Regions from separate parts of the Paenibacillus sp. GCM10027626 genome, predicted to be linked through region 1. Evidence: riboswitches for the same ligand, from Rfam matches in the RefSeq annotation. Region 1 holds a riboswitch; the other holds the start of a gene.
What was found. Region 1 has a riboswitch for FMN ahead of ribD (bifunctional diaminohydroxyphosphoribosylaminopyrimidine deaminase/5-amino-6-(5-phosphoribosylamino)uracil reductase RibD). Riboswitches for the same ligand answer to the same signal wherever they lie in the genome.
Positions count from the first base shown of each region.

Region 2: linked by a shared signal. The riboswitch ahead of ACFQ0N_RS02870 (DMT family transporter) and the one ahead of ribD (bifunctional diaminohydroxyphosphoribosylaminopyrimidine deaminase/5-amino-6-(5-phosphoribosylamino)uracil reductase RibD) in region 1 are both predicted to bind FMN.

Region 1 covers NZ_JBHTHC010000002.1:102,089-106,941, reverse strand. The annotation lists gene ACFQ0N_RS04190 (bifunctional 3,4-dihydroxy-2-butanone-4-phosphate synthase/GTP cyclohydrolase II) at 1-337, opposite strand, end outside; gene ribE (riboflavin synthase) at 357-1,031, opposite strand; gene ribD (bifunctional diaminohydroxyphosphoribosylaminopyrimidine deaminase/5-amino-6-(5-phosphoribosylamino)uracil reductase RibD) at 1,036-2,118, opposite strand; FMN riboswitch at 2,296-2,479, opposite strand; gene ACFQ0N_RS04175 (peptidylprolyl isomerase) at 3,021-3,446, opposite strand; gene lysA (diaminopimelate decarboxylase) at 3,625-4,853, opposite strand, start outside.
Region 2 covers NZ_JBHTHC010000001.1:597,903-602,755, reverse strand. The annotation lists gene ACFQ0N_RS02885 (Gfo/Idh/MocA family protein) at 1-267, shown strand, start outside; gene ACFQ0N_RS02880 (ferritin-like domain-containing protein) at 419-721, shown strand; gene ACFQ0N_RS02875 (spore coat protein) at 742-1,071, shown strand; gene ACFQ0N_RS02870 (DMT family transporter) at 1,140-2,087, opposite strand; FMN riboswitch at 2,311-2,461, opposite strand; gene ACFQ0N_RS02865 (S16 family serine protease) at 2,862-4,211, opposite strand; gene ACFQ0N_RS02860 (hypothetical protein) at 4,371-4,667, shown strand; gene ACFQ0N_RS02855 (DUF4166 domain-containing protein) at 4,738-4,853, opposite strand, start outside.

The DNA.
Region 1 (4,853 bases):
TGACCGTTAATGAGCGCTCGCCTGCAGAAATGCCTGTTGTGGTCGAGATATGGTCGACCGAGACCGTAAAGGCCGTCCCGTGATAGTCGGTGTTGTGCGCTACCATCGGCGGCAGCTCCAGCTGCTCGGCACGCTCCTGCGGAATCGGAACGCAGACGAGCCCTTTTGCCTCCGTAATCATGAAATTGATCATTTCCGGAGTAGCAAAATCAGCCAGCGCTATCAAGTCGCCCTCATTTTCCCGATCCTCGTCATCGACAACGATAACGGCTTTTCCTTGAGAAAGATCCGTCAAGGCGTCCTCAATTGTATCAAAAACCCACTTTTCCTCTGTCATCACTTGCTATCCCTCCGTTTCACAAAAATCCGTGCTCTGCCAAAAATGACGCCGACAATCGGTCCTTGTCCGTTCCCCCTGTCGAAGACTGGCTGGGACCGAAACGCGTTTGCAGTAAATGGTCGACATATTTGCCCAGAACATCGCACTCCACATTCACCCGGCTGCCTGCGTCTTTGAAAAAGAGAGCAGTCGCCTTCCATGTATGAGGAATAATCGCTACGGAGAAGGTTTGTTCGCCGCAGCCGCTTACTGTCAAGCTAACGCCGTCTATCGTTATAGAGCCTTGCGGTACGATATAGCGCATTAAGGAGGAATGATCCGCTTCGAAAGTAAAGACCACCATATTGCCCTCCGGCCCACGTTTCAAAATTCGGGCTGTACCGTCTCCATGTCCCTGAACGATATGGCCGCCAAACCGCCCGCCCGCCGCCATAGCGCGCTCCAGATTTAAAGGGTCTCCCGGGCGAAGCGCGTGCAGATTGGAAAAGCGGTATGTCTGCGGTGTAACGTCTGCTGCAAACAGCCCCCGCTCAAAGTTCGTAACCGTCAAACAAATGCCATTAACCGCAATGCTGTCGCCAACTCTCATATCGTCCATAATCGCTTTTGCTTCAATCACCAGCCGCATTGATTCTCCCTGCTTGCTTACATGCTGCAAACGCCCCACTTCTTCAATCAGTCCGGTAAACATCGCTTTATTGCTCCTTCCGCTTTGGCAAATAACCGGTCACACATATATCTCCGCCGAGCAGTTCCACCTGCATCCGCTCAAGCGGCACTGCGTCCGCCATCCGCTCGAAGCCCTGAAATACAAAGGCGCCTGGCGCATTCTCTCCGCCGATTAGCTTTGGGGCAATGAACAATACGAGCTTATCCACCAAACCCAGCTCAATCATCGCTCCACTCAGCTTGCCGCCCCCCTCGAGCAAAATTGAGGATATTTCCAGCTGGCCCAGCTGCCTCATTGCCGCATCAAGATCAACATGCGGCCCCGCTCCGCACACCAGGACGCGCGCACCTTGCTGTTCGAGCTGCCGTCTGGCATGCTCCGAAGCTTGCGCAGTCGTCAATACTATGACGGGGGCGGCCTTATCCTTCAGCAGTCTGGCATCAAGCGGCAGCCTGAGCCGCGAATCTGCAATAATGCGGGCCGGGTTCAGGCCGGGTACGGGCAGCCTTGTCGTAAGCTCGGGATCATCGGCGATGGCTGTATCGACGCCGATCATAATTGCGCTGTGCCGATGCCGCATCGCGTGCACTTTTTCCCTCGCCGCAGCGCCGCTTACGTAACGGCTGTCTCCCGTATATGAAGCAATCTTCCCGTCGAGCGTCATCGCCGTCTTCAACGTAACAAAAGGATAGCCCGTAACAATGTACTTGTTGAACGCTTCATTCAAGGCCTGCGCTTGCTGCTCAAGCACTCCGGCCTTAACCTCGATCCCTGCCGCGCGCAATTGAGCCAGGCCTCTGCCGGCAACCTGCGGATTTGGATCCTGACAAGCTACCACTACTCTTGCTACCTTGGCGGCAACCAGCCGATTGCTGCAGGGCGGCGTCCGCCCGAAATGGCTGCAGGGCTCAAGCGTCACATAGACGGTTGCCCCTTCCGCCTCATCTCCGGCCATTTGCAGCGCATGCACCTCCGCATGGCCTTCACCGCGGCGCAAATGCGCTCCCAGCCCTACAATGCGCCCTGACTTGACGACAACACAGCCGACAACCGGATTAATATCCGTCTGTCCCGATGCTCCAGCCGCAAGCTGCAGGGCGTACTGCATGTAAAACTCGTCACTTAAAACTGCCGCAGAAATAAAAAATCACCCCTTGTCGCATACAGCCGACGGAGTGATGGTAAAAGTGAATGAAGCATGCCAAAAAATATCCAAATAAGCCTGCGTTCCTTGTGAAAAAAAGAACAAGAATCGCAGTACTGGCAGATTGATATTAGCATGCTATCCTTCCTTCTCCCATCCAGACTATAACTGTCGGTCCCGGATTTGCACCAGGTCCACCGTCTCGCCGATCTATACGGCCGCGATCGTTTGGACGATTGCGGCAGCGAGCCGGGTCACGGACTGACAAAAGCAGCTGCTCTTGATCACCGCCGGTAGGGATTTACACCCTGCCCCGAAGAAAGTTGCATTATTTTATTGGAAAGTAACTAACGTTGACTGCAATCTTATCACTCGAAATCAAAAAAAGCAAGAATTTTCATCTCAGCGGATCTACGGTCCGGCAAACTGCCCAGAAGTGCTAGATCAATGCCCAATTTAATACGGGCAAGCATCCCTAATTGCCCGTTTCGAATACATTAGCATGAACACAACTTTAAGGAGTGATTATCATTGGCTTTAACACCTCAAGCTCAACCGCAGCGTCCTGACGGAATGCATCATCATGAGATGCATCATCATGAGATGCACACTCATGAGATGCATCATCATCATGTACACCATCACCATCATCACCATTACCATCATATGCACCCTATGCACCATATGTCTCAAGGCAGCTGGCATAGCGGACAATGGCAAAGTTCTGAAAGCGAGTCTCGTATGCGGAAAAGATAAATCTTACTTGAGGAGAAGGGCGCATATCCCTTCTCCTTTGTTTTTCGGCTGAGCTTGGAAACTTGTAATGAAATCAAAAAAGACGCCCCCGAAGGACGTCCCTCTGAATCTTACACAACTTCCACTGTTTCCATTTTGTCGCGGCCCTGGAATGCATCGATATGCTCCATGCCTTTGGTTACTTTGCCAAATACAGTGTGCCCGCCGTCCAGATGCGGCTGCGGCTGATAGCAGATATAGAACTGGCTGCCGCCTGTATTGCGGCCGGCATGCGCCATCGCAAGAGTTCCGCGCTCATGCTTATTAGGGTTGATTTCGCAATTAATCGTATATCCAGGTCCGCCTGTACCGGTGCCATGCGGGCAGCCCCCTTGAGCTACAAAGCCGGGAATGACGCGATGAAAAGTCAGGCCGTTGTAAAAGCCCTCATTGGCCAGCTTCTCGAAGTTAGCTACCGTATTAGGCGCGTCCTTGTCAAACAGCTCCAGTTCGATCTCCGCTCCATTTGCCATTTTAATTTTTGCTGTTTTTGCCATTTGTAGATCCATCCCTTCACAAAATAATTATCGATACAGAGTATCGTTTCCATTCACAGTACAAGAAGCAAACATTGCCATTATAGCACGAACAATCCGCCAAATAAAAGAGCTGTGCCTCTGTCGGTGCAATACACCGAAAGCCACGAGGCACAGCAATCTGTTTATTTACGTTGCTTTACTTGACAGCAGTCGTCGCTTGCTGCTTCATCCGCGCAGGGATAACATCATTGACGATAATATCCTGCAAAGATTCCCGCTGCACAACAATATCCGCTTCGCCATCTTTAACAAAAACAACAGCCGGTCGGCGAATCCGATTGTAGTTGCTGGCCATAGCGTAGTTATAGGCTCCTGTGCTGAATACAGCGAGCAGATCACCGATTTCTGCTTTTGGCAGCTGGCAATCGATAATGAGCTTATCGCCGCTCTCGCAGCATTTGCCGGCTACCGTAACCGTCTCCTCAAGCGGAGCATTGGCGCGATTGGCGATCATCGCTTCATATTTGGACTCATAAAGCGCCGGACGCGGATTATCGGTCATGCCGCCGTCAACGGCGATATACTTGCGTACGCCTGGAATAGTCTTGCTTGTCCCGATCGTATACAGCGTAGTGCCCGCTTCCCCTACCATGCTGCGGCCAGGCTCAACCCAAATTTCCGGAAGCGGATAGCCCGCTTTGCCAAAGTTCGACTTGATCGCTCCTGTTATTGCTGCAATATATTCACCTACAGGCAATGGCTTATCTTCAGAGGTATAGCGGATGCCAAAGCCCCCGCCCAAGTTAATGACCTTGAACGTAATGTCCAGTTCAGCGCGCACTTTAATCGCAAATTCGGCTACTTTAGCTGCAGCGATCTCGAAGCCGTCGACCTCAAAAATTTGTGAGCCGATATGGGAATGCACGCCCAATAATTGAAGATGCGGCAGCTCTTCCGCTTCCTGAATCGCTTGATAAGCGGCGCCGTCCGCCAGATTGAACCCGAATTTGGAGTCTTCTTGCCCGGTCGAAATATAGTCATGGGTATGAGCCTCAACTCCAGGCGTAATCCGCAGCAGCACGTTCACTTTTTTCCCTTTATCGCCAGCCAGCGTGTTCAAAAGCTGCAGCTCGACGAAGTTGTCGACAACAAAGCAGCCGATGCCGGCGTCGAGCGCCATATTAATTTCATCCGGCGTCTTATTGTTGCCGTGGAAATGAATGCGTTGAGCGGGAAAGCCAGCCTGCAGCGCCGTATAGAGCTCGCCATCCGACACCACATCCAGCGATAGATTTTCTTGTTCGGCTATGACGCACATAGCCATGACGCTGAATGCTTTGCTTGCGTAGGCGACCTGAAACTTCAAGCCCGACGCCTGAAAGGCCTCGACATATTCCCGTGCGCGCTGACGAATGAGCGCTTCAT
Region 2 (4,853 bases), on a different contig from region 1:
GACGTAACAATGGAAATTATCGGCACAAAAGGTACCATTTCCGTTGACGCTTTGGGACAAATAAATGAGCTGTACAGCGAGGAGAACGGGAAAGCGATATGGTCATACTGGGGCGATGATATGGATGCCTACATGATTCGCGACTTTGTTCATGCGCTTCTGAATGACAAACAAGTGCCGGTCACAGGCGAGGATGGTTTAAAATCGGCTCAAGTAGCGATTGCCGCTTACGCATCGCTTAAAACCGGTCAGCCAGTAGCGCTGTAGAATAATAATGATAAAAGGTCATCTTTCAGTTTAAATTTGCTGAAAGATGACCTTTTTGCTTGATGATAATGGCAAGCATATTCATTACTCTTTGGTTCATGATACTACAGAGGACAGTACGAACAAAAAGGAGTGTGTCTGCATGAACAATATGAGTACAACAATGACGAATCAGACTGTAGCAACTGCCCCAATCCCAATGCCCCCGCGCGCCATTTCGACCAAAGATTTTGAATATTTAAAGGACGCCCTTTCTTGGGAGCTGCTTGCCTTCAAAAAGTTTGCCTTTTATGCGCAGCAGGCAACTGATGCGAATATTAAAGCTGCTTTGAACAAAGCAGGTCAGATGCATCAGCGCCACTTTCAGAAGCTGCTGACCCATCTCCAGGTCAATAACAATGCGGCGATGGCAAGCTTGCCGAAAATGCCGCAAAATCAACCGGCTGTACATTAATCCAAAGGAGGAAAAGCAGAATGCAAAACAATCAAATTGCGAACCCGCAAAGTGGACAGTTGCCTAAAGTGAAGGGTCCGGAAATGAACGATCGCGACTTTGTCAACGATGGCCTGGCTACATGCAAATATATTACCGACGGTCTTAATATGGCCGTAAAGGAAGCAAGTCATGAGCAGCTTCATAACGATATGATGCAAATTTTAACCGAAACCCATCAATGCGCACGCGACCTGTACAATCTGATGTTTCAAAATGGCTGGTATAAGCTCGAGGCCGAAGAGCAGCAGAAACTGGATCAAACTTACCAGCAATTTAATGGCTATTCCTCTCAATTCCCTTATTCCTAGGCAAAATAAAAAGATGGGGCAGAAGTGAATCTGCTCCATCTTTTTTATTGTCCACGTTCTCTCCGTAATTATGCAGTAGACGGCAATTGCTGCCGGGATATGATAAACAAGGTCGACCAAATCATAATAAAGCCAATTAATTGTGCAGATGTAATAACTTCCTGAAACACAACCCAGTTGATCAAAACTCCGACCATTGGGAAGCTCAGCTCGGCAAGCGTAGCATAGGAGGCTTTGACGGCGCTCAAGCCTTTATAATACAGCAATAAGCTCAGCAAGCCTGGCAGCAGCGCCTGCAGAAGAAGATTTATAATGACCAGCGCCTGATCCTGCATGACGGCGGGAAAGGACCAGCCCTCCCCTTCCGATATCGTAACGATGAAAAGCAGCGGCAGTGCCAGAATAAACCGCAAAGAAGTAACCGTTTCATAAGACAGCTTGCCAAGCATAAAGCGTCCCATTACAGTCGAGCCGCCCCAAAGCAAGGCAGCGCCAATCGACAATAGACTGCCAATTTGGACAAAGTCGCCGACACCGGAGAATGGAATGGTCCAGCCGAAGGTCAGCAAATATGTGCCGCCGATTGCAATGACGAGCAGCAGCCCAAACATGCGCGGCAACTGCTCCTTCAACAAATAGCGGGCTAGAATAATGGCGATTAGCGGCTGTAGCTTTTGCAGCAATAAGACAGCATTCAAGTCACCGTTCGCTAAGCCTTGTGTAAAAAGTATTGTCGCAATGGCCGAGCCGCCCCACGACAGAAAGAGCAAGGCCCCGATATGAACGAGGCGAATCCCCTTCAGCTCCGCTCGTCTCCGCCATAATACAGGTGCGGCAATGAAAAACAAGATGACATGCTCCAGCATTACAATTTGTGTTGAAGTGAGTGACTTCAGCAGCAAAATGCGGAACAATGGATCGACACCCCATAGTGCCGCTCCGATTACTACGAGCCAAAAAGCCGGAATGAGACGCTTGCGCGCCGAAAATGCGGGTAATGCGTTTGTGTTATGCATGATGATTCTCCCCTCGCAGAACCATTGGGGGCACGAAGAAATAAAGCCCCGTCTCGCAAAATTTTTGCGAAACAGGGGCTCAGCACAAAGAAACGATCCATAGTATGAAAACAAACAGGATGTCTCTCATCGTGGCACTTAAAATGAGCCGATCAAACGGCTGCAAAGATGCACCACTCAAATAAACCTATCGAACGCTCCAAAAAGCGCCAATATGCTTATTGCTGATCTTCTACCATCCGGACTTTACCGTCGGCTTTGGATTTGCACCAAATCAGTCCCCTGTCAAATAACGGCAAGGGAGTCGCGGGCTTACTTTTCAACTTGAAAAGGTCACCGCCGGTTGGGATTTGCACCCTACCCCGAAGATCCTTATATAATTGTTTTTTGAAAATACGTAAAATACAACTGATTTTCTTGCTTTATTTAAGTTAGCATCATACCAGCAAAAAAGTCAAGGATTTTCATCCTTGTTAAGATCATCGCCAACAATCTACTAAGGTTACTGACACAGATTAAAGATCTCTGCAACAAACACACAATCACACATCAACAGTAGCGAATAACTTATCTTGTACCAAAACAAAGGAGGTGCATACAAAAATGTCTGAAGTCCGCGAAGAGTTTCGTCCCCGCCGCAACATGGCTCAAGTCCTTGTGCTTTTTATTTTGTTGGTAATTATCCTTTGTACCTGCTTCGGCGGTTTCCTCTAAATCACTGTACCTCCCGTAAAGGCCCGCTTAACCAGCGGGTCTTTGCTTATCTTCCAGCCTTTATTTCGGATGCTGCTTCAGCCAATCCAGCATGTCCTGCAAATGCTGAACAGGGACAATGTTTAATTTCTTTGCCCACTTCCGCGCTTCCTCTTCTTGACCGGACGGAACAAAAAATACATCCGCGCCGGAACGCTCAACCGCGTAGGCCTTCTGCGCAATTCCGCCTATCGGCCCCACGTCGCCCGCTGCATTAAGTGTCCCGGTCCCCGCAACCTCATTGCCATAAGTGACGCCCTCTGGCAGCAGCTGGTCAAGCAGCGTTAACGCTAAAATAGCGCCGTGCGAAGGTCCCCCTTGATAGACCAGATAGGGGCGGTACTGCACGAGTCTGGGCAAATCCGCCTGAACGCTGTTTTCAACCTCAATGCCAAAAGCGGAACGATTGGCATCGTCTGCCGCAGCTTGCGTTTCAATCTCCACCTCGATCTCATCCTTATTCCGGACCAGCGTCACTATTGTGTTGGAGCCAGGCTCTATGCCGCCCATCACATCATATAATTGTTCAACCGAAGCGGTCGTCTGACCGTTAACAGCTATTATCCGGTCTCCCGCCTGCAATTTGCCTTCAGCGTGACTACCGGAAACGATGCGCAGCACGTGAATGCCAGTAGGCATAACGCCGCGGCCGATACCGGCCTGCTGCAAAGCGATCGCGCTGCTGATTTGGTTCGCGTCTGCCCGCTGAATATGAGCGATCTGCTGGATTTGGCCAAGCGATACGGACGTGTCCCGCTTGTAGATTTCGAGCTGCGGCCAAAGGGCCGCATAAAGCCAATCGATCGGGAAGGCCGGCCGGTCAATGATAAGCACGCCTTCTATTGAGCCTTTAGCTTGCCCGCCTTCTACCTGAGCATAGCGGTTCATATTTAAAGTAAAGCCTGGTGAAGTGACGGCATATGGCGTAGGCCAAAATAACAGCGCTGATACTAGGACAAGCGCAGTGAAAAGTATGATACTTCTTCTGCCGGTACGGTGCATTCGCCGCTCAATGATGAACAGCGCTGCTATTGTCAGCGCCAAAGAAGAGAGCGCCCAGCCTGCAACCTGTTCCACCTGCTCCATATTGCGCAGCAGCGACGCTATTGTACCTGCGCTGCCGATGACAATAAGCAGCCGCAGCAATTTATGCAGTCTGCTTGCCTTCCGGTCCAGAAAATAGCCGCAGACAGCTGCTGCAGCCCATATAAGCGGTACGAGCGCAAGCAGCTTTGACAGCCATTCCAGCTGGTCAATCCAATAATAATGTCCCCAGCGCAGCGGATCGCCCAGCCACATTACCTCCGCAAACACAGCGAGAATCAATGCCAGGCCGTAACTTGCCATGTATAACCTTTTTTCGCTTTTCACCCCATACCTCCCTCTGATCGTTACTATTTTACCAAATTGTGACGATTCAGCAAACGACTATGTGCAGCCGCAAAACAACAAGAAATTGTGATTTTTTTCACAGCATTAATAGGTATATTCGACTATTATAAAAGTAACAAAAGAAAGGAATGAACAATCATGAAAGAGTGCTTATTTTACTTCAAGGCCAAAGGCCAGGACGTTCATGCATTAAGAGCGGTCATTATGCTGGAGGAGAACAAAGAGCCTACTGTTGTAGACTTCATCCATTGCTTTGACCAGCTCGGCTACAATACAGTGCCGGAGAACAAACAGCGGCTTACCTTCCGCCGCGTCGATACACCGACCCCTTACACACTCGAAGTGACAAAAATCAAAATTAAAGGCGAAACCGAGGATACGATGCACTTTGATGGCGAACTGCGAGAGCTGCTTAAGGAGCTGATCCAGGTTTGAGACCTTCAAATAACAGCAAATAGCCCGCAATTTTCTCCCATAAACATGAGGAAATTGCGGGCTTATTTTTTCATTCGCGCCATTCCTCGCGCAGCGGCCTCATCCGCAGCGGAATGCGATTTTCCCGGAGACAGACGAATTCTGCCTGAAAGCTGCCCTCGTAGCGAAAAACAGTGCCAATGACAG